DNA from 2 places in the Acidovorax sp. NCPPB 3576 genome. Region 2 is predicted to be linked to the other one. Evidence: riboswitches for the same ligand, from Rfam matches in the RefSeq annotation. Region 2 holds a riboswitch; the other holds the start of a gene.

Region 1 (11,133 bases), 1.7 Mb from region 2:
GCCACCAAACATCTCTCAAAGCCCATCCATAGCGATGGGCTTTTTTGTTTCTGCGCCGGCAAATGGCTTTCAGTGGGTGGTAACGCGTTGCTCTGCTCAAATCACTCTATCCAAGACTTATTGGAACGGGTGCCAAATAACGCAGTCCCTCCCGACGTCCGCATCCCACATCACCGCTTCGTATGGCGGCTGCTCTGTCTTGAATGCCCTCGCGCTGTGCTGGGCTCAGCGTGCCCAGCCGCTCTCGCTGAAATTCGAGCCGGGGCGCATTTTCCAGCCGGGCTTGATGACGAAGAAGGAATTCCCAATACAGAGTGGTGAACGGGCACGCCGCATCGCCCTGAAAAGCGGCGGGATCGTATTTGCACCCCGCGCAAGGCCCGCCCATGCGCTGGATGTACTTCCCGGTGGCGATGTAGGGCTTGCTGGCCATCAAACCTCCGTCGGCATATTGGCTCATGCCCAGCGTGTTGGGCAACTCCACCCATTCGACGGCGTCCACATAGACCGCCAGATACCACTCGTGCACGGCCTTGGGCTTGACCCCCAGCAGCATCGCGAAAAGGCCCGTCACCATCAGGCGCTGGATGTGGTGCGCATAGCCATGCGCCAGGGTCTGGCGGATGGTCTGGTGCAGGCATTCGAAGTCCGTGCCGCCGGTCCAGTACCAGGCGGGCAATTCGCCTGAGGCTTCCAGCGCGTTGCGTTCGACGTAGGCCGGCATCTGCGTCCAGTAGATGCCGCGAACATATTCGCGCCAGCCGAGGATCTGCCGGATAAAACCTTCCACGCTCGCCAGCGGTGCCCTGCCGGCCCGATAGGCCGCCTCGGCTGCGGCGACGACCTCGCGCGGGTTCAGCAGTTTGAGGTTGAGCGCAGCGGACAGGTGCGAGTGGTACAGCCAGGGCTCGCCCGGCCACATCGCATCCTGGTAAGGGCCGAACACGGGCAGCCGGTGGTCGATGAAATCTGCCAGCGCCTGCAATGCGTCCTGCCGGGTGACGGGCCACGCGAAGCTCTCCAGATCGCCGGGGTGGTCCGCAAACTGCTCCTGGACCCATCGCAGCGCATGGCGCGTCGTTTCGTCCGGTTCGAAGCGGCTTCGTTCCGGGACCATGCCCGGGCCATTGCGGCCGAAGGTTTGGCGATTGGCTTTGTCGTAATTCCATTGGCCGCCTTCGGGCTCGCCGTCGGCCATGAGCACGTTGTGGCGTTGCCGAAGTGTCCGGTAGAAATATTCGAGCCGCAAAGGCTTGCCTTGCAGATGCCGTGCATAGGCTGCGAATTCTTTGACGGTCGTGTAGAAGTGGCGGTCGGGCCGGACTTCCAACCCCAGCCCAGCCTCGGCTGCGGCGCAGGACAGCGCCGTCCATACCCGCCAGTCCCCGGGCGCCGTCATGACGAGCTGGTCGGGTCGCAGCGTACGAAGCGTGGATTGGAGTTCGCCCGCCAGCGTGTCGCTGCGGCCCGGGCCATACAGGCGCGTGTAGCGCAGCCTCCAGCCTTTGCCGCGGACTGCCTGCGCGAAGTGCCGCATGGCCGCAATGAACATCGCGATGCGCGGCTTGGAGGACCAGACGTGCGTGGACTCTTCCTTCACCTCGGCCATCCACACGCAGTCCTGGTCGGGATCGAAACCATCGAATGCCGAAGCCTCCAGATCGAGCTGATCGCCCAGCACGATGACGAGGGTGCGAACGGGCCTTTGGATCGGGTCTTCTTCGCTGAAGTCGGAGAGCGTCATGCGCGGCATATCCAACGCGGATCAATGGGTGGACGGGCCGTATCCGGGCCTTCGCCAGTCGCGCCAAAGCCAAGGCGCATTCATGCAGGATCGCCGTGGCATTGACGATGATTCGGACGCTTTAAAAGGCGTCCACGATTTCTTTCGGCGTCCAATTGCGAGCCAGCGCCAGCTCGTACCCTTGGCGCAAGCGCTTGCCGCTCGAACTCTTCGAAGGTCGACCGAGTGGGGGCGTGCGGTTCGGCTGTGGCGTCAGCTCTTCAAAAAGCCGATCAGCGCGGCATTGAACTCCTTCGCATGCGACAGATTGAAGCCATGGGGAGCGCCCGCGATGACCTTGAGCACGCTCCCGGGGATCGCCTTGTGCGTGCGCGCACCACTGACTTCCAGTGGCACGATGGAGTCTGCATCGCCGTGCAGGACGAGCGTCGGCACCTTCACGCTTTTCAGGTCTTCGCGGAAGTCGGTTTTGCCAAACGCCTCGATGCAGTCGAGGGTGCCTTTGGGCGATGCCATCGCGGCGATGTCGCGTGCGTATTGGCGCTGTTCCTCGCTGACTTTCAACTCGCCGTCCACGCTGAAGAAGTTGTGCGTGAAGTTCTCCAGGAATGCCATCCGGTCTTTTTTGACGCCTTCCTGGAATCGCGCAATCGTCGCGTCGTCGAGCCCACCCTCCGGGTTGTCGGCGCTTTGGTAGAGGTAGGGCGGAACGGCGCCGGCGAAGACCAGCTTGGCCACGCGCTGGCTGCCGTATTGGGCGATGTACCGCGCCAGTTCACCGCCGCCCATCGAGAAGCCGACCAGGGTGGCATCCGTCAAATCAAGGCCCGTCATCAGCGCATCCAGGTCCTTCGCGAAGGTGTCGTAGTCATAGCCATTCCAGGGTTGCGACGATGCGCCGAAGCCGCGGCGGTCATAGGCAATCACGCGGTAGCCTGCTTCGACCAGGGCGGGGATCTGGGCCTCCCATGAGCGTCCGCTCAGGGGCCAGCCATGGATGAGAACGACGGGGGCGCCCTGACCATAATCTTCATAGTGGATCTCGACAGGATGGCGGGCGCTGGATTCGGTTTGGAGCTTGGGCATTCGGCACAACCTTTGCAGTGAAAGACAGACACCCATTGGGTCCAGAATTTCAAACCAAGTCAATCGGACCCGTCCTACCTCATCCGCGGCTTGGCTGCGACATCACGTTGGCGACGTATCCTCGTAAACCTTGAATCCCGTGGCCTGCTGTTTGGCCGCGTACATGGCCAGGTCTGCGCAGTGCAGTACCTGCGCGGCCACGGTCGAGTTCTCGGGCGAGCGGGCGATGCCGATGCTGGCCCCGACGTTCACCCACTGGTCCGGGCGCACCTGAATCGGTTGCCGGATGGCGTTGACGATGGCCGCCGCGGCCTCCTGCACGCGCTGCAGGTCCTGGGTGCGCATCAGGATGGCGAATTCATCGCCTCCCAGGCGTGCCAGCGTGTCCGACGATCGCACGTGTTTCTTGGTGCGAAGCGCCACCTCTTTCAGAACGGCGTCCCCCGCCTCGTGGCCGTAGTTGTCGTTGATGGCCTTGAACTTGTCGAGATCCATCAGCAGGATGGCGTACCCGGTGTTCAGCGCCTGCTGGTTCTGCTCGGCGTTCTGCAGGTTGATCTCGAACAACCGGCGGTTGGCCAGGTGGGTCAGCGCATCGCGGTGCGCCACGTTCTCGAGCGGAACGACCACGCGGTTGGTGATGAGGTTGGTGGCCAGGATGGAGATGAAGGAGCTGAACAGGATGCTCGCCGCGAACAGGCCCTCCAGCCGCAGGAAGGGCGAGAAGACCGGCGCGAAAGGCTTGGCCACCACCGCGAGGACATTGGAGCCCTGGAGCCCGCCCAGGTTGATGACCTTGGCCCGGTACTGCGCGCCATCCGTGCCTTCCGCCGAAAAGTTATCGGAAGACTGCGCATGTTGGTGAATGCTCTTGTTCAGCACGATGCCAGGCAGGGTCGAGGTGTGGATGACGAAGTCGCCCTCGCTCTCCTGCGACAAAAACGCCATCTTCAACTGGGTCATTTTGGTGAACTGCTCCACCGCCATGGTGTTGACGCGATAGCCCAGGAAGATGTTCATGATGGGCATGGGCGCACTGATCGTGGCCTTGACCCAGTTATAGAGCACCGGGGTGTGCTCCCCCGCAGCCAGCGGGCCGATGCTGCGGCCGGTTTCACTGATCTCGGTCGCCAATGCTTCCAGCGTCGCGTCCAGGTCCATGTCGCGCTCGTTCAACAGCTGGGTTGCCGAGGCCCGCGCCACGATCTTGTGATTGAGGTCGGTGAGCACGATCAGTTCGGCCCCCGTGCGTGCCAGCTGGCTGGCCAGCGCCGACTCGATGGTGGCGCGGTTGCCGTTGGCGATCGTGTGCTGCAGCCCGTAGTCTTTGGTGACCAGCAGCGAGGTCTGCTGCCGGTTGTCTTTGCGGGTGGCGGCCGTGTACAGGAAGGTCTGAGCGCCGCCTTCCAGCGCGGAGTCCACGCTTTCCAGCGCGATGTTGCGGTTGGCGAAGTGCAGGAAGACGAACGCCACCACCTGGACGATGATCAGCGCCGGGACCAGCAGCATCAAGAGCTTTCTGGTGGAAGCGTTCGCCAGCGTCTTCTTCATGGATGAAAGCCCCCTCCTGAAAATGATGGAATGGAAGGCCGGCCGTCGTTGCGGTCACTGACCTTGGATTCTTGTCATGCGCCTGCTCTGCAGAGTCAGGCATGCGCCTTGTTCTTCGCGGTGCCTCTTCAGGACACTTCAACTCATGCCGTTGCGCGCGTGTGCCCAGCAAAGCGCTTCGGCCCCGCCGCCCGCTTGCTCGGGCAACATCCCCGCAATCGCTCCCAGCAAGCGGGTTTGGCTTGTGCGTAGCCAGTATAGGGTGGCGCTTCCCGGCTGGCGCATCGGTGCAGCGCGATCAACGCGATGGGCCACTCCCCTTTCCCGGCGATCCGAGCCGCGCGCCTTTCGCATAAAGTGGCTGCATGAGCGACTCCCACCCTTACACCCGTTCGCTGAATCTGTTGGGCGCCACCAATTTCCGCGACCTGGGGGGCTACCCGGGCGAGCAGGGCCGGCCCGTGCGCTGGCGCCGTTTGTTTCGCTCCGACCACCTGGCTGCGCTGACCCCGGAAGATGCGCAGACGCTGGCGGCGCTGGGCCTGGCGCGGGCCGTGGACTTCCGTGGCGAACACGAGCGCGCCACGCTGGCCTATGTGCTGCCCGACGTGGCTTACTACCCGCTGTCCATCGAGCCCACGGTGGTGCAGCGTGCCAAGGAAATGGCGCTGTCGGGCCACACGCTCACGCCAGAGATCGCGATGGAGTTGATGCGCGACACCTATCGCGCTTTCGTCGCGCACAACACCCGCGAATTCGCCACGCTGTTCGAACACCTGCTGGAAGACCACACGCCGCTGGTCTTCCATTGCACCGCCGGCAAGGACCGCACGGGCTTTGCGGCGGCGCTCATCCTGCTGGCGCTTGGCGTGCCGCGCGAGGTGGTCATGCAGGACTACCTGCTCACCAACGGGCTGTACCGCCGGCCCGCGCAGGTGAACGGGGCTGCGCCCGAAGCGGTGCTGAACGTGCTGTGGCGCGTGCAGCAGGATTTTCTCGAAGCGGCCCTGCAGGCCGTGGATGCGGACCATGGCGGCGTGCTGCAGTACCTGGAGCAGCGGCTGGGGGTGGGTCCCAGCGAACGCAAGCGTCTGGCGCAGTGGTATCTGGAGCCCTGATCGGCGCGTCGCCGGCAACCGCAGGTCCCAAGGGGCCCAGGCATGAAAAAGCCGGCAACGGGTGCCGGCTTTTTCGATGCCGCAGTGCCAGGCACTGCGGCCCATCGGCGGTTTAGGCCGTTGCGTCCTTGAGCTTCTTCAGCGCGCGGGTCTTGATCTTGACCGATGCGGGCTTGGCGGGGAACCAGCGCTCGGCACCCGTGAACGGGTCCTTGCCGAAGCGCTTTTTCTTGGCGGCCACTTGCTGCAGGCCGATCTTCATCAGGCCGGGCAGCGTGAATTCGCCGGAGCCCTTCTTGTGCACCGAAGCCAGGATGGCCGATTCCAGCGCTGCGAGCACGGCCTTGGCGGCCTTGGGCTCGACGCCGGCCTGCTGCGCCAGGTGGGCGATCAGCGAGGTCTTCGTGAACACTTCCTTCAGCGGCTTGAGCGCTGCGGGGGCTGCCTTGGCGGCGACCGGGGCCTTGGCCTTGGGGGCGGCGGCTTTCTTGGCGGGAGCTGCGGCCTTCTTCACGGGAGCGGCTTTCTTGGCCGGTGCTGCGACCTTCTTGGCCACGGGGGCTGCAGCCTTCTTGGCTGCGGGGGCCGCCTTCTTTGCAGGAGCGGTGGTTTTCTTTGCAGTTGCCATGGTGTTGGTATTTCTCGGAAAAAGTGGTGAACATTCCAGCATGCTGGTCGCCGGATTCTAGGGGGTTTGCATCCACGGGCGCGGGCCGCACGCGGATTGCGCGCTGCAAGCGGCATGGATGCTGGGTTTTCATGCCCCAAGGCGCGCGCAGAAAGCGGCGCCGGCCAGGTCGCTTTGCCGCGCGTGGCCATGCCCGCGGCGTTGGCCCCGCGGAGCAATCGCGTTAAGCTGTCCCATCCCCCACCGGCGCCATGCAGCGCATCGCAAAGGAATGGCCATGAGCGACACATCTCCCTTCGGCTTCGGCAAGTTCGTGCCGGGCTTCGATTTCCTCCAGAACCTCGCCAAAGGCGCATCGGGCGGCGTGCCGCAGATGCCCAGCCTCTCCAGTTGGGTGGCGCCCACGATCAGCGTGGAAGAGCTGGAAAAACGCATCGACGAGTTGAAGGCCGTGCAGTTCTGGCTGGAGCAGAACTCGCGCGCTTTAAGCGCCACGGTGCAGGCGCTGGAGGTGCAGAAGATGACCCTTGCCACGCTGAAAGGCATGAACGTGGCGATGGGCGATCTGGCCGGGGCCTTCGCGCCCAAGCCATCGCCCGCGGCGCCCGCCCCCGAGCCGGCCCGTGCCGCTCCCGCGCCACATCGTGAGTCCTATCGCGAGGCCCGTCGCGAGGCACCACCGGCCGAGCCACCCGCTCCCGAGGCCGCGGCCGAAGACGACGTGACCAGCGACAACGCGGCCACATCCACCGCCATTCCCGGCGTAGTGGACCCGATGCAATGGTGGGGCGCCCTGACCAGCCAGTTCCAGCAGATCGCGGCCAATGCGTTGGGCGATGCGTCCCACCAAGCTGCGGTGGAGGCCACGCGCGGCGCGGCGACCGAAGCCTTCAAGACGGCTACCGACATGGCCACGCAGTTGGCGGCGCAGGGTTTGCAGGGCGTGCAGGAGGCCACGCGCATGGCCGCGGCATCGCAAGGCGCGGATGCGCCGCCTGCCCGCGGCCGCAAGTCCGCCGCAGCCCCTGCCGCTTCGAAGCCCAAACGCACCCGTGCCGCCGCTGCGCCGCAAGAGGCACCCACCAAAAAACCGGCGCCCCGGCGCGCAGCCGCCCCTGCGGCAGCCAAGACCGCCGCGCCCCGAAAGCGCACAGGGAAGTGACCGCCTTTTTTTCTGACATGGCCGCCCGCGCAGCGGGCCGCCGCGACCTTTGCCATCGACCATGAAACTCTTTCCCAACGGCCACGCCACCCATCCCCAGTGGCGCATGGCAGCCGCGCTGGTGCTGGCGCAACTGCGCGCGCAGATGGCGCTGCCGCAGTACGCCAGCGCGCCCACCCTGGGGGTGCTCTACATCACCGACCACTACGCCAACGAGGCGCAGGCCCTGCTGGACTTCGTGTCGGCCGAGCTGCCCGAGGTGACCGACTGGAGCGGCACCGTGGGCGTGGGCGTGGCCGCCAACAATGCCGAGTACTTCGATGAACCGGCGCTGTCCGTCATGCTGCTGGACCTGCCACCCGACCAGTACCGCGTGTTCTCCGGCGTGGCGCCGCTGGCGCGCAATGCGGCCAGCGGGTTCGTCGCGCACACGGCGCTCGTGCACATGGACGGACGCACGCCCGACCTGGCCGAGCTGATCGATGAAATGGCCGACCGCACGGCCACCGGCTACCTGTTCGGCGGCCTGTCGGCCAGCCGCAGCGCGAGCGTGCAGTTCGCCGTGGGCGGCAACGGCAACATCGCGGGGCAGGGCGGCGCGCGGGGCGTGTTCGATGGCGGGCTGTCGGGCGTGGCCTTCGGCGAGGGCGTGAGCCTGCTGTCGCGCGTCACGCAGGGCTGCCAGCCGGTGGGGCCGCTTTGCACCATCACCGAGGCGCAGGACAACGTGGTGCTGGCGCTCGATGGCCAGCCGGCGCTGGATGCGCTGCTGGACACGCTGCACATTTCGCTCGACGGCGACCCGCAGCCCGCGCTGCGCGAGGTGCGGGCCACGCTCGCGGGCCTGGTGGATGCCGGCGTGCAGCCGCTCGGCCGGGCCGGGCATTTCGGCACGGACACCCGGGTGCGCCACATCGTGGGGCTCGATGCCACGCGCCGCGGCGTGGCCCTGGCCGACCAGGTGGAAGAGGGCATGCGCCTGGCGTTCTGCCAGCGCAACGTGGCGGCGGCACGCGCCGACCTGATGCGCATCTGCGCCGAGATCCGCGAGGAACTCACGCCCGAGGAAACCGAAACCCTGCCCGCGCCGGCACCTTCGGCCGACAGCGAGCGCCGCGCGCTCGCGCAGGCCCTGGGCGGCAGCGCCGACCGGCCGGCGCGCGCGCCGGTGCAGCGGCACATGGTGGGGGCGATCTACGTGAGCTGCTCCGGCCGCGGCGGCCCGCATTTCGGCGGGCCGAGCGCGGAGCTGCAGATCGTGCGCCATGCGTTGGGCGACGTGCCGCTGGTGGGGTTCTTCGCCGGCGGCGAGATCGCCCATCACCGGCTGTATGGCTACACCGGCGTGCTGACGGTCTTCACCAGCGAGCACGCGCCGGCCTGAGCCCGGGGCAGCGAAAGGCGCCGCGCGGCGTGCTCGCAGGCCGTGCGCCCCCTTCCCGGCCGGTCCAACGGGGTTTTGAGCCTTTTCGGCCTCACGCCCTAGAAAATCATGCGGTGGCAGCTATAAAAATAATAGCAAAAGCCGTCAAATTGCCGGCATGAGCGCGGGCGCGGCCGTGCGCGGCATGCCGGTGAAGGCGAAGTCCACTTCCGGCGCCAGCCCGCTCACGATGCGGGCGATGGAGCGGCCCGAGCCGCAGGCGTGCGTCCAGCCCAGCGTGCCGTGGCCCGTGTTGAGGAACAGGTTGCCGATCTTCGTCTTGCCGATCAGCGGCACGTTGCTGGGCGTGGCGGGGCGCAGCCCGGTCCAGAACTGGGCCTGGCGCGTGTCGCCCGCGCCGGGAAAGAGTTCTTCCACGCGGCGCACGATGGCCTCGCAGCGCACGGGGTTCAAGTCGCGCTGGTAGCCGTTGAGTTCTGCCGTGCCGGCGATTCGCAGGCGGTCGCCGCGCTCGCTGGTGTAGCGCGAGAAGACGAGCTTGTATTCATCGTCCGTCAGGCTCACCTCGTAGGCCGCCGAGGCATCGCGCACCGGCAGGGTGACCGAATAGCCCTTGGCCGGGTAGATGGGCAGGCGCAGGCCCAGTGGCTCGGCCAGCAGCGGGCTGAACGAGCCCATGGCCAGCACGTAGGCATCGCCCCGCACGCGTTCGAAGCGGCCTTCCGCGTTGGTGATCTCGGCATGGTCGATGGCGCCGCCTGCCGTGCGCAGCGCCGTGATGTGGCAGCCGGTACGGAACTGCACGCCCGCCGCCTGCGCCAGCCGGGCCAGCTCGCGCGTGAAGGTGTTGGCGTCGCCCGATTCGTCCTCGGCCGTGTAGGTGGCGCCGGCCAGTTGCGGGCGGATGTGGGCGAGTGCGGGCTCCAGCCGCACGGCCTCGTCGGCGCTGACCACGCGGCGCTCGCAGCCCAGGGCGCGCATCTGCTCGGCGGGGGCGAGCGCGGCATCGAACTCCCGGGCGCTCGTGTAGAAATGCAGGATGCCCTGCGTGCGCTGGTCGTACTGGATGCCCGTATCGCGGCGCAATTGCTGCAGCGTGTCGCGGCTGTAGGTGCCCAGGCGCACGATCTGCTCGATGTTGTGCCGCGTGCGCGCCGGCGTGCATTCGCGCAGGAACTGCAGGCCCCACAGCCACTGGCGCATGTCGGCGCGCAGGCGAAAGAGCAGGGGGGCGTCTTCGCGGCCCAGCCATTTCAGCACCTTGAACGGCGCGCCGGGATTGGCCCAGGGCTCGGCATGGCTCACCGAGATCTGCCCGCCGTTGGCGAAGCTGGTTTCCGCGCCGGGAACGCCCTGGCGGTCGGTGACGGTCACTTCGTGGCCGAGCTGCTGCAGGAAGTAGGCGGAGGTGGTGCCGAGCAGGCCGGCACCGAGAACGATCACGCGCATGATTCACAAGCCTTTTGGAAGGTTTGCACCAAGCAAATCGCCGGCGTGGCGCTATTGAATCGATAGCATGCAGCCGACGGCGATCTGCCGTGCTGCCGCTCCCCCTGTCCTTGGTACCTGAGAGATTCACCCTGCGCCAACACGGCGAGGGGCTTGCTCCTTCGGTGCGCCATGGCATGCATGGCGGCTCTCCAGACGGCTTTGATGGTGGTGCAGTACGGGACCTGAGCGTGTATGGGAGTTTGCGCCTTCGGTGGAGCGGCCCGGGGGCCGTTCGCTCTCCTGCGGGGTGCATCGTAGCAGCGAAGCCGCGCCGCGCAAACCCGGTGCGCGGTGAAGGGGGCCGTGCCGCAGCGGTCAGTCGATGCGGATCCGGGCGTCCTTCACCACCTGGGCCCACTTGGCGCGGTCGGCGTGGACGGTCTGGCGGAACTGCGCGGGCGTCTCGATGCGCACGGCGTTGCCCTGCGATTCGAAGCGCTCGCGCACGTCGGGCTGCTCCAGCACCTGGCGCAGGGCGGTGTTGAGTTGTTGCACCACGGCGGCGTCCGTTCCCTTGGGCGCGAAGAGGCCGAACCAGATCGAGCTGTCGAAGCCCTGCGTGCCCGGCAGGCCGCTGGAGGCAATGGTGGGCACCTCCTTGACGGCGGCCACGGGCTTGGCAGTGGTCACGCCCAGCAGGCGCACCTTGCCGGCCTTGTAGTGCGGCAGCACGGTCTGCACCTGGTTCATGATGCAGCAGGTCTCGCCGCGCACCACCGACGTGATGGCTTCGGGGCCGCCCTTGTAGGGCACGTGGACCATGTCCAGGCCCAGGCGCGCATTGAATTCGGCGAACGCCATGTGCGTGCCGGCGCCGTTGCCGGTGGAGGCGTAGTTGTATCGGCCCGGGTGGGCCTTCACCGCCGCGACGAACTCCTGGAGCGTCTTCACGTCGATGACGTTCGGGTTGATGGTGAGCACGTTCGACACGTCGATCAGCGGGCCCACGGGCACGAAGTCGTCCTCCAC
Region 2 (11,133 bases):
ACCAGGGCGCCGTTGTCGCGCGTGAGGGCCGATTGGGCGAATGCCGCGGGCACCAAGGCGCCTTGCAGCACCAGCGCTGCGGTGAAGATTTTTCTGGTTGTCATGGAAACTCCGCTCCAGTCGTTAAGGGAAGCGAATGATCCACGTGGCGGAATGTCGCTCACAAGGGGGATTTGGCTATGGCCCCGATGAATATTGCCGATGGGTGCATCACAACCCTTTGGATGCCATCCCTCCAATGCACGGGAACGCATGGATGGGCGCTATTAAAAAAATAGCAAAATTGAAAGCCTCGCACTCCGCTGGTGGCTTTTTATTACATTTTCAAAGCGGTTCTGAAGGTCTTTTGCTTCCATGGCGCTCAGTCCAGCCAACCCAGCAGGGCCGCCTTGACTGCCGCCGCCGTCTTGTTCGGTGATTGCAATTTGGCTGTGGCGTTCTTCAGGTGAAAACGCACCGTGTTTTCGGACACGTCCAGAATCTGCGCAATATCTCCCATGGTTTTTCCATCGGCCGTCCATTTGAGGGTTTCCAGCTCGCGGGAGGTCAGGAAAGCCTTTTGGTGCGTGCCGTGCAGCGCCTTCATCGCGCGGCCCATGGCTTCGTACGACGCGCTTGCCAGGAACGACATGAGGGGCTCGCTCACCTTGAGTTCGGCCTCGGCCAGAGGGACGGACGAGCGCACCAGGGTCAAAACGCCGCGCAGGCTGCCCGTGTTCTGGTTGGCCTGCGACCAGCCGACCTTCAGGCCATGGGACTGCGCTTCGCGCCACAACTCGGGCGCCGACGCGAAAAGCTCGTCGTTCCAGACCACCGGCCGCTCGGATTTACGGCAATGGGCCACGCTGGGGTCGATATGGTGGTAGTCGGCAAGGGAATAACGTTTTTGCCATTCCTCTGGGAAATCATCCACCTGATACACCTGCGGCCGAGAGATGGGCACGGGAATGTAGAGGGTGTAGGCGCATCGCTCGAATCCCAAATCCGCTGCTGCGGACTTTATTTTCTTGAAGATTCTCTTCTTGCACGTTTCATTGGAGAAGCATTCTGAAATCTCCTGCCGCCACGACTGCAATGCCATTGCCGCTCCCTTATTGATTAACTATTTATTAATCAGTCTACCCAGCAATTTTTTGGGATGGTGCACCTTCTCCATGCCGATTGGGATGCGCCATATAAACAAGGCGCATAACCTGCCCCGCCAGGGGTGGCGGGTGACGGCGCCGGGCTGGCGCTCAGCGGTGGGCTTGAATGGTGGCCAGAATGCCCAGGGTGAACATCACACAGGCGGCCCATTGCACGGGCGCGGGCCAGTGGCCGACCCAGGCGAAGGAATAGAACAGCGCGAACAGGGTTTCGCTCACGATCAACTGGCCGCACAGGCTGGCGGACAGGCGCTGGCTGGCGACGTTCCAGAGAATGGTGGCCAGCCAGCTCGCGCCGACGCCGATCGCCAGGCACACCAGCACGAAGGCGCCAAACCCCGGGTGCGCGGCCAGTTCCGCTACGGGGGTGCCATTCGCGACCCACAGCAGCAATCCGCCCAGGCCCGTGGCCACGCCCAGCCAGTTGGCCCACTGTGTCGCGCCCACCTCGGGATGGCGCTGCACCCAGGCCGAATTGAGAATGGCGAACGCCGTCCAGAAGACCAGGGCCACGAGGGTGATGCCGATGCCGCGCCAGTACACGCCACCGCCAATGGCCGCCGCACCGCCCTCGCCATGCGGCGCGAACGCCATCAGCGCCAGGCCCGCCAAGGTGAGCGCCAGGCCAGGCACCAGCGCCGCCCACCGCAGGCCCTTGGGCTTGCCCAGCAGCATCACCCACACGGGAATGGTGCCGATGATGAGCGCCGGCACCTCCACTCCCGCATCGCGGATCGCCAGCACCAGCAGCAGGTAGTAGCCGGTGAAACCCAGCACGCTCAGGCCCAGCGCCGCCCCGCCCTGGCGGACCGTGGGCCAGCGCACGGGCGGGCGCTTGCCGGGGCGCAAGCTCCACAGCATCATGCCCACGGCCATCGCGCCGTACGCGACGAAGCGGCCGGCGGTGAGATCCACCGAAGCGAACCCCGCCGCCATGCGCGGCGCGACGAACACCAGACCCCAGAGTGCGCCCGCAGCGAGCCCCGCCAGGATTCCGGTCAGCATCGGCCAGGAATCAGAGGGCGAAGCCGTCGTCGGCGGCGATCACGGCGCCGTTCACGAAATGGCTCTGGTCGCTGGCCAACATGACGATGAGCGCGTCCAGGTCTTTGGGCTGTCCCACGCGCTTTCGCGGCAGCATGTCCAGGAGCTTGCGGCCCTGCTCGGTCTGCCAGTGGTGGTGGTTGATCTCGGTGTCGATGTAGCCGGGGCACAGGGCATTGACGGTGATGCCGAAGCGGCCCCATTCGAGCGCCATGGCCCGCGTCATGTGCACCACGGCCGCCTTGCTCATGCAGTAGGCGCCGATCTGCGGCAGCACCTTGAGCCCGGCCATCGAGGCGATGTTGATGATGCGCCCGCCGGTGAAGCTGCCCGGCGCCGCCCCGCGCGAGCGAGCCAGCATGCGCTTGCCCACTTCTTGCGCCACGAAGAAGGCGCCCTTCACGTTGGTGTCGAAGATGAAGTCGAAATCCTCGGGCTCCACGTCCTGCAGGCGCTGCGTGGTGGAGACGCCCGAGTTGTTGACCAGGATGTCGATGGAGCCCATCTCCGTCTCGGCGTGGGCCACGGCCGCCTTGATGGAGTCGTGGTCGGTCACGTCCAGCTCGATCACGTGGGCGTCGCCGCCCTCGCCTTCGATGCGCGCGCGCAGCTCCTTGAGCTTTTCCACGCGCCGGCTGGCCAGCACCACCCCCGCCCCGGCAGCGGCCAGCGTGCGCGCGAACTGGGCGCCGAGCCCGCTCGACGCCCCGGTCACAAAGGCGACGCGCCCTTCCAAATCGATGCTGTAAGCCATGGGATCTCTCTCTTGTCAGAAAATAGAACGATCGTTCGATTGTCGGTTTTCCGTGAATACAATCTCTCCGGCCGGCGGACTGCGCGGCTGGCCGGATGCCCGCGCCGGATCACCCATTATCAAACCACACGAGACACCCATGACCCACGAAGAAATCCTCGCCCAACACGGCCCCCGCGAAGCCATGGAGTACGACGTGGTGGTCGTGGGCGGCGGCCCCGGCGGCCTGGCCACGGCCATCCGCCTCAAGCAGTTGGCCACCGAAAAAGGCCAGGACATTTCGGTGGTGGTGCTGGAAAAGGGCTCGGAAACCGGCGCGCACATCCTGTCGGGCGCCATCATGGACCCCAAGGCCCTGACCGAGCTGATCCCCAACTGGAAGGAACTGGGCGCGCCGCTCAACCAGCCGGTCACCGACGACGCCATGATCTTCCTGGGCGAGAAGTCGTCCTGGCGCACCCCCAACTTCCTGCTGCCGCAGTGCTTTCAAAACCACGGCAACTACATCGTGAGCCTGGGCAACGTGGTGCGCTGGCTCAGCACCCAGGCCGAAAACCTGGGCGTGGAGATCTTCCCCGGCTTTCCCGCCGCCGAGGTGCTCTACAACGAAGACGGCTCGGTCAAGGGCGTGGCGACCGGCAACCTGGGCGTGAGCAAGGAAGGCGAGCCCACGGCCGACTTCCAGCTGGGCATGGAGCTGCACGCCAAGTACACGATCTTTGCCGAAGGCGCGCGCGGCCACCTGGGCCGCCAGCTCATCAGCCGCTTCAAGCTGGACCAGGGACGCGATCCGCAAACCTACGGCATCGGCGTGAAGGAACTCTGGGAAATCGACCCCCAGCGCCACCAGCCCGGCTTCGTCATGCACACGGCCGGCTGGCCCATGGACAGCGACACCTACGGCGGCGCGTTCCTGTACCACGCCGAGGACAACAAGGTCACCCTGGGCTTCATCACCGGGCTGGACTACTCCAACCCCTACCTCAGCCCGTTCGAGGAATTCCAGCGCTGGAAGACCCACCCCAACATCCGCTACTACCTCGAAGGCGACGAGGCCAAGGGCATCAAGCCGGCCAAGCGCATCGGCTACGGCGCACGCGCCATCACGGCCGGCGGCCTGCTGTCGCTGCCCAAGACGGTGTTCCCCGGCGGCGCGCTGGTGGGCTGCGAGGCGGGCTACCTCAACGTGAGCCGCATCAAGGGCAGCCACGCCGCCATCAAGACCGGCATGCTGGCCGCCGAGGCCGCCTACGACGCGGTGCACGCAGGGCGCCAGCACGACGAACTCACGGCCTACCCCGAGGCGTTCGAAAAGAGCTGGCTCTACACCGAGCTGAACAAGGCGCGCAACTTCAAGACCTGGTTCAAGAAGGGCCTGGCCACCGCCACGCTGATGAACGGCATCGAGCAGTTCGTGCTCAAGGGCAACATTCCCTGGACGCTGCACCGCGACAAGCCCGACCACGCCTACCTGAAGCCCGCGGCCGAGTGCAAGCCCATCGTGTACCCCAAGCCCGACGGCAAGCTCACCTTCGACCGGCTGTCCAGCGTGTTCATCAGCAACACCAACCATGCCGAGAACCAGCCGGCGCACCTGACGCTCAAGGACCCGAGCGTGCCGGTCAACATCAACCTCGCCAAGTACGCCGGCCCCGAGGCGCGCTACTGCCCGGCCGCCGTGTACGAGTTCGTGCCCGACGAGGCCAAGGGGGGCGATGCCCAGCGGCTGCAGATCAACGCGCAGAACTGCGTGCACTGCAAGACCTGTGACATCAAGGACCCGACGCAGAACATCGTGTGGGTGACGCCCGAAGGGGGCGGCGGCCCGAACTACTCGGGCATGTGATGCTTTCCTCGTCCCTCGTGCGGGGGCGAAGCCAAGGGCCTGCGACGCAGGCCCTTTTGCATGGGAAGGCCATCGGGATGTGGAGGGGCGCCGGGCAATAAATCAAGCCGCTGAATGGGCCGCCGAGACGGCATGGGCCGGGAAGGTCAAGGCGCATTTCGTGACCATTCCGACGGCTATTGCAGGAACGCGCCTACAGGGCCCCTCCACCGTGGCAAGGGAGACTATTACGCCTTGCCGCGCAACGCAGCGCGGCGCCTGACAACCCCAACGCCATCGAAGCAGGAGACCCCATGGCCCGTTCCCCCGCCCCACGCCATCGCACCCACCGTCGTCCGCTCTGGCCCCTGGCCGTGGGCGTGGCCGCCGTGGGAGCAGCGCTGGCCTTCTCGGCCAGCGCATCCGTGCGGGCTCCGCGAGGCGTGGTAGTGGTGGAGGATTTCAACGTGGACCGCTATGCCGGCCACTGGTACGAACTGGCCCGAATCGACCACCGTTTCGAAAAAGGCCTCGTCCAGACCAGCGCCCATTACAGCCGTGGCCCCGACGGCTCGGTTCAGGTGGTCAACCGTGGCTTCGACGCCGCCCGCAAGCGCTGGCGCGAAGCCCGGGGCCGCGCGGTGTTCATCGGCCGGCCCGACAAGGCATCGCTCAAGGTGTCGTTCTTCGGCCCGTTCTACGGTGGCTACCACGTGGTGGCGCTGGACGAGGATTACCGCTGGGCCATGGTCGTTGGCGCCAGCCTCGACTACCTGTGGATCCTGTCGCGCACCCCCACCCTGCCCCGCGGCGTGCGGCCCCGCCTGCTGGCCCAGGCACGCGCCATGGGCGTGGACATGGACCGCATCGTCTGGGTGCCGCAGGACGAGGACGGTGCCGTGCGCATCGCGGCCTGACGCGGCACGGCGCCAGCGCCGCACCCGATTGCTCCTTAATTAATAGCAATAAAGGCAATAAACACTAGGGCGATCTGCACTTTTCAGCCCGATCCACTTGCCAAGGGGCGCTGCAGGCCCTCGCGGCCCCTTCACCTTCACTGCGCGAACAATGGCAGATCGGCCCGCTTGAGCGTGCGCAGCACGAAGCTCGACCGGCTGTGGCGAATGCCCTTGATCTTGTAGAGCTTCTCGCGCAGCAGCCGCTCGTAATCGCGCGTGTCCTTGACCACCACGCGCAGCAGGTAGTCGTAGTCGCCCGACACCAGGTGCGCCTCGATGACCTCGGGGATGCTGGCCAGCGTTTCGCCGAACTTCTCCAGCGTGTTGTCCGAATGGCTGTCGAGCGTGACCTGGACCAGGACCGTGTCGTTCAGATCGAGCGCCTTGGGATTGATGCGCACGGTGTAGCCCTCGATCACGCCCGCCTCCTCCATCTTCTTGATGCGGCCCCAGCAGGGCGAAGGGCTCAAGCCCACGGCGTTGCCGATCTCCTGCAGGCTGGCGCGGGCGTCCGATTGCAGGACGGAGAGAATTTTTCTGTCAAGGCGGTCCATGCATCGCATTGTTCTTGAAATTGCCATATTTCAGAAGATTTTTCTGCAAATCAGCATTTAAAGAAGAAATTCAGAAAATCCATCCAAGGCCCGCGATGCACACTGGATCCATCAAGGCACCCTTACCGGGGCGCACGAAACTGGCAAGGCCCTGGCGGATTACCGTTCGCCAGGGCGCTTGGCTCAAGACACGGACAAGTCCCCGCGCACCCAGCGGTCGGGTTGCCGGTTGCGTCCGGGCGCTGCAGTTAGAATCCGCCCGGTCAGGAGAGAGCGCCGCCCCGTTACCGGGATTGCCGGCGCCGCCGAAGGCGCAGGGTGACCCCGAACGCTCAGGCAAAAGGACTGGCAAAACGCCCGCAGGGATGTGTGCGTTCCCCTTGCTGGAGAGAGGTCCGCCGCATGCGCGGGCCCACCGAAGGAGCAAGCCCCGCGCCGCTTTGGCGTGCGGGTGAATCTCTCAGGTAAAGCGGACAGCGGGGCAAAGGCGTGGCCATGGGGCCGCGTTCCCATTTGCCCTTGCTGGAGATTGCCATGTCCGCCGACGCCCCCCTGCTCGCCACCCCGCTCAACGCCCTGCACCTCGAACTCGGGGCCCGCATGGTGCCGTTCGCCGGGTATTCCATGCCCGTGCAATACCCCGCCGGCCTGATGGCGGAACACCTGCATACGCGCCAGGCCGCCGGCCTGTTCGACGTGTCGCACATGGGCCAGTTGCGACTGGTGGGCAGCGAGGCTGCGGCCACCTTCGAATCCCTCATTCCGGTGGACGTGATCGACCTGCCCGTGGGCAAGCAGCGCTACGGCCTGCTGCTGAACGACGATGGCGGCATCATCGACGACCTGATGTTCATCAAGCAGGGCGAGGGCGACATCTTCGTGATCGTGAACGGCGCATGCAAGGCCGGCGACATCGCGCACATAAAGGCCCGCATCGGCCAGCACTGCGAGGTCGTTCCCATGCCCGACCACGCCCTGCTGGCGCTGCAGGGCCCGCAGGCCGTCACCGCGCTGTCGCGGCTGGCGCCCGGCATCGAGCAGCTCGTCTTCATGACCGGCGGACGCTACGACATCGCGGGCTGCAATGCCTTCGTCACCCGCAGCGGATACACGGGCGAGGACGGGTTCGAGATTTCGGTGCCCGCATCGCAGGCCGAGACGCTGGCCCGCGCCCTGCTCGCGCAGCCCGAGGTGAAGCCGATCGGCCTGGGTGCCCGCAACTCGCTGCGCCTGGAAGCGGGCCTGTGCCTGTACGGCAACGACATCGACACCACCACCACGCCCCCCGAGGCCGGCCTGAACTGGGCCATCCAGAAGGTGCGCCGCACGGGCGGCGCGCGGGCCGGTGGCTTTCCCGGCGCGGCCAAGGTGCTGGCCCAGATCGACGACCCGGCCAACCTGGCGCGCAAGCGCGTGGGCCTCACGGCGCTGGAGCGCGTGCCCGTGCGGGAACACACCCCGCTGCAAAGCACGGAGGGCGAGGCCCTCGGCGAGGTCACCAGCGGCCTCCTCGGCCCGAGCGTGAACCAGCCCATCGCCATGGCCTACGTGCCCCCGGCCCTGGCCGCCATCGGCACGCGCGTGCAGGCCATCGTGCGCGGCAAGCCGGTGCCCATGCAGGTGTGCGCGATGCCGTTCGTGGCGCCGCGCTACTACCGCGGCTGAACCGGGCCACTTTGGCTACCGCCAAGGCTGCGGCGACCGCTACATTCCAGATTCCTTTCCTTCATCTTTCAGGAGCCCCCATGACCGTTCAATATTCCCGCGATCACGAGTGGATCAACGCCACCGACGCCAACGCCGCCGTGGTCGGCATCACCGTCCATGCACAGGATGCGCTGGGCGACGTGGTGTTCGTCGATCTGCCCGAAGTCGGCAAGACCTTCGCGCAGGGCGAAGTGGCCGGCGTGGTCGAGTCCGTCAAGGCAGCGGCCGATGTGTACATGCCCGTCTCCGGCGAGGTGGTGGAAGTGAACGAGGCGCTGCGCGCCGATCCGTCGCTCGCCAACTCCGACCCCTTGAACGCCGGCTGGTTCTTCAAGGTCAAGCTGTCCGAGCCGGCCCAGCTGTCCGGGCTGATGGACGAAACGGCCTACACCGATTTCGCCAAGAACGCCTGAGCCTTCTTCCTTCCCTTCCTTTTTCCGTCCACGGTCCTCTTCCATGCTGATGCAATCCGCCCTGCCGCTTGGCGCGCTTGAAAACGCCACCGAGTTCCTGCCCCGCCACATCGGCATCGACGGGGCGGACGAACAGCACATGCTCTCCACCATCGGCGAGGCCTCGCGCCGCGCGCTGGTGGACAGCATCGTGCCGCGCTCCATCGCGCGCAGCCGGGCGATGGACCTGCCGCCCGCCACCACGGAAGCCGCGGCGCTGGCCGAGCTGAAGGCCATCGCCGCGCAGAACCAGGTGCTGCGCAGCTTCATCGGCCAGGGCTACCACGGCACGCACACGCCGGGCGTCATCCTGCGCAACATCCTGGAGAACCCCGCCTGGTACACGGCCTACACGCCCTACCAGGCCGAGATCTCGCAGGGCCGCATGGAGGCGCTGGTCAACTTCCAGACCATGGTGTGCGACCTCACGGGCATGCCCATCGCCAATGCGTCGATGCTGGACGAGGCCACGGCCGCCGCCGAGGCCATGACGCTGGCCAAGCGCTCGGTCAAATCGAAAAGCATGCGCTTCGTCGTGGCCGGCGATGCGCATCCGCAGACCATCGAGGTGATCCAGACGCGCGCCGCGCCACTGGGCATCGAGGTGGTGCTGGCCAACTCGCTGGCCGAGTGGAATGACGCGCTGGACGGCGACTATTTCGCCGTGCTGGCGCAGTACCCCGCCACCAGCGGCCGCATCGACGATCTGGCGGCCGATGCTGCCAAGGCCCATGCCAAGGGCGCGGCCTTCATCGCCGCGGCCGACCTGCTGGCCCTCACCCTCATCGCGCCGCCCGGCGAATGGGGCGCCGACATCGTGGTGGGCACCACGCAGCGCTTGGGCATGCCCATGGGCGCGGGCGGCCCGCACGCTGCCTTCATGGCCTGCCGCGACGAATACAAGCGCTCCCTGCCCGGCCGCCTGGTCGGCGTGAGCGTGGACGTGCACGGCAAGCCCGCCTACCGCCTGGCGCTGCAGACGCGCGAGCAGCACATCCGCCGCGAAAAGGCCACGTCCAACATCTGCACGGCCCAGGTGCTGCCCGCCGTGGTGGCCAGCATGTACGCCGTGTACCACGGCCCCCAGGGCCTCACGCGCATTGCGCAGCGCGTGGCCGCCTACACCGCCATCCTGGCCAAGGGACTGGAGCAACTGGGCGCGCCGCTGCGCCCGCAGGCCTGCTTCGACACGCTGTCGCTGCACACTGAGGGCGCTACAAAAAAAATAGCTGCCCGCGCAGTCTCCATGGGCGCCAACCTGCGAATCTACTTTGAAGAGTATCTGTGCATCTCGCTCGACGAAACCACCACGCGCGCCGACATCGAGCTGCTGTGGAAGGTCTTCGCCCAGGACGGCCAGACACTGCCCACGGTCGCCGCGTTCGAAAAGGGCGTAGAGCCGCTGATTCCCACCGCGCTGCGCCGCACCAGCGCCTTCCTCACGCACCCGGTGTTCAACACCCACCATTCCGAGACCGGCATGCTGCGCTACATCCGCCAGCTGTCCGACAAGGACCTGGCGCTGGACCGCAGCATGATCCCGCTGGGCAGCTGCACCATGAAGCTGAACGCGACCAGCGAGATGATCCCCATCACCTGGCCTGAGTTCGCCAACGTGCACCCCTTCGCCCCGGCCGACCAGCAGCAGGGCTACCGCCTGCTCGACGAGCAGTTGCGCGCCTGGCTGTGCGAGGCCACGGGCTACGCCGGCATCAGCCTGCAGCCCAACGCGGGCTCGCAGGGCGAATACGCCGGCCTGCTGGCCATCAAGGCCTACCACGCGGCCCAGGGCGAGGGCCACCGCAACATCTGCCTGATCCCCAGCAGCGCGCACGGCACCAACCCCGCCAGCGCGCAGATGGTGGGCATGCAGGTGGTGGTGACGGCCTGCGACGCCAACGGCAACGTGGACCTGGCCGACCTGCGCGCCCAATGCGAGCGGCACAGCGCCCACCTGGCCTGCGTGATGATCACCTACCCCAGCACGCACGGCGTGTTCGAGACGCAGGTGAAGGAGCTGTGCGCGCTGGTGCATCAGCACGGCGGGCGCGTGTACGTGGACGGCGCCAACATGAACGCCCTGGTGGGCGTGGCCGCCCCCGGCGAGTTCGGCGGCGACGTGAGCCACCTGAACCTGCACAAGACCTTCTGCATCCCGCACGGCGGCGGCGGCCCTGGCGTCGGCCCCGTGTGCGTGGTGGCCGACCTGGTGCCCTACCTGCCGGGCCACCGCACCGCGGCCGAGCAAGGCGCGCTGCGCGCCGAATCGACCGCCGCCAACGGCGTGGGCGCAGTCAGCTCCGCCCCGCTGGGCAATGCCGCCGTGCTCCCGATCAGCTGGATGTACATCCGCATGATGGGCGCCGAGGGCCTGCAGGCCGCGACCGAGACGGCCATCCTGTCGGCCAACTACATCAGCGCGCGCCTGAAGGACCACTACCCCACGCTTTACGCGAGCGCCAACGGCCACGTGGCACACGAGTGCATCCTGGACCTGCGGGGCCTGAAGGAAACCAGCGGCGTGATGGCCGAGGACGTGGCCAAGCGCCTGATCGACTACGGTTTCCATGCGCCCACGCTGTCGTTCCCGGTGCCCAACACGCTGATGGTGGAGCCCACCGAGAGCGAAACGCTGTCCGAGCTGGACCGCTTCATCGACGCGATGATCGCCATCCGCGAGGAGATCCGGCAGA

What was found. A riboswitch is a leader RNA that binds a small molecule or an ion and turns the genes downstream of it on or off. The one in region 2 is predicted to bind glycine.
Region 1: linked by a shared signal. The riboswitch ahead of M5C98_RS02100 (D-amino acid dehydrogenase) and the one ahead of gcvT (glycine cleavage system aminomethyltransferase GcvT) in region 2 are both predicted to bind glycine.

The regions. Positions count from the first base shown of each region.
Region 1 is NZ_CP097267.1:401,852-412,984, forward strand. It holds gene M5C98_RS02065 (cryptochrome/photolyase family protein) at 107-1,744, opposite strand; gene M5C98_RS02070 (alpha/beta fold hydrolase) at 1,997-2,893, opposite strand; gene M5C98_RS02075 (diguanylate cyclase domain-containing protein) at 2,933-4,381, opposite strand; gene M5C98_RS02080 (tyrosine-protein phosphatase) at 4,747-5,499, shown strand; gene M5C98_RS02085 (HU family DNA-binding protein) at 5,612-6,127, opposite strand; gene M5C98_RS02090 (PhaM family polyhydroxyalkanoate granule multifunctional regulatory protein) at 6,405-7,289, shown strand; gene M5C98_RS02095 (FIST signal transduction protein) at 7,351-8,673, shown strand; gene M5C98_RS02100 (D-amino acid dehydrogenase) at 8,818-10,122, opposite strand; glycine riboswitch at 10,217-10,327, opposite strand; gene M5C98_RS02105 (Bug family tripartite tricarboxylate transporter substrate binding protein) at 10,480-11,133, opposite strand, start outside.
Region 2 is NZ_CP097267.1:2,110,513-2,121,645, reverse strand. It holds gene katB (catalase KatB) at 1-104, opposite strand, end outside; gene M5C98_RS09755 (autoinducer binding domain-containing protein) at 362-1,081, opposite strand; gene M5C98_RS09750 (DMT family transporter) at 1,236-2,150, opposite strand; gene M5C98_RS09745 (SDR family oxidoreductase) at 2,161-2,943, opposite strand; gene M5C98_RS09740 (electron transfer flavoprotein-ubiquinone oxidoreductase) at 3,083-4,789, shown strand; gene M5C98_RS09735 (lipocalin family protein) at 5,083-5,685, shown strand; gene M5C98_RS09730 (Lrp/AsnC family transcriptional regulator) at 5,823-6,281, opposite strand; glycine riboswitch at 6,544-6,631, shown strand; glycine riboswitch at 6,655-6,768, shown strand; gene gcvT (glycine cleavage system aminomethyltransferase GcvT) at 6,816-7,946, shown strand; gene gcvH (glycine cleavage system protein GcvH) at 8,027-8,401, shown strand; gene gcvP (aminomethyl-transferring glycine dehydrogenase) at 8,445-11,133, shown strand, end outside.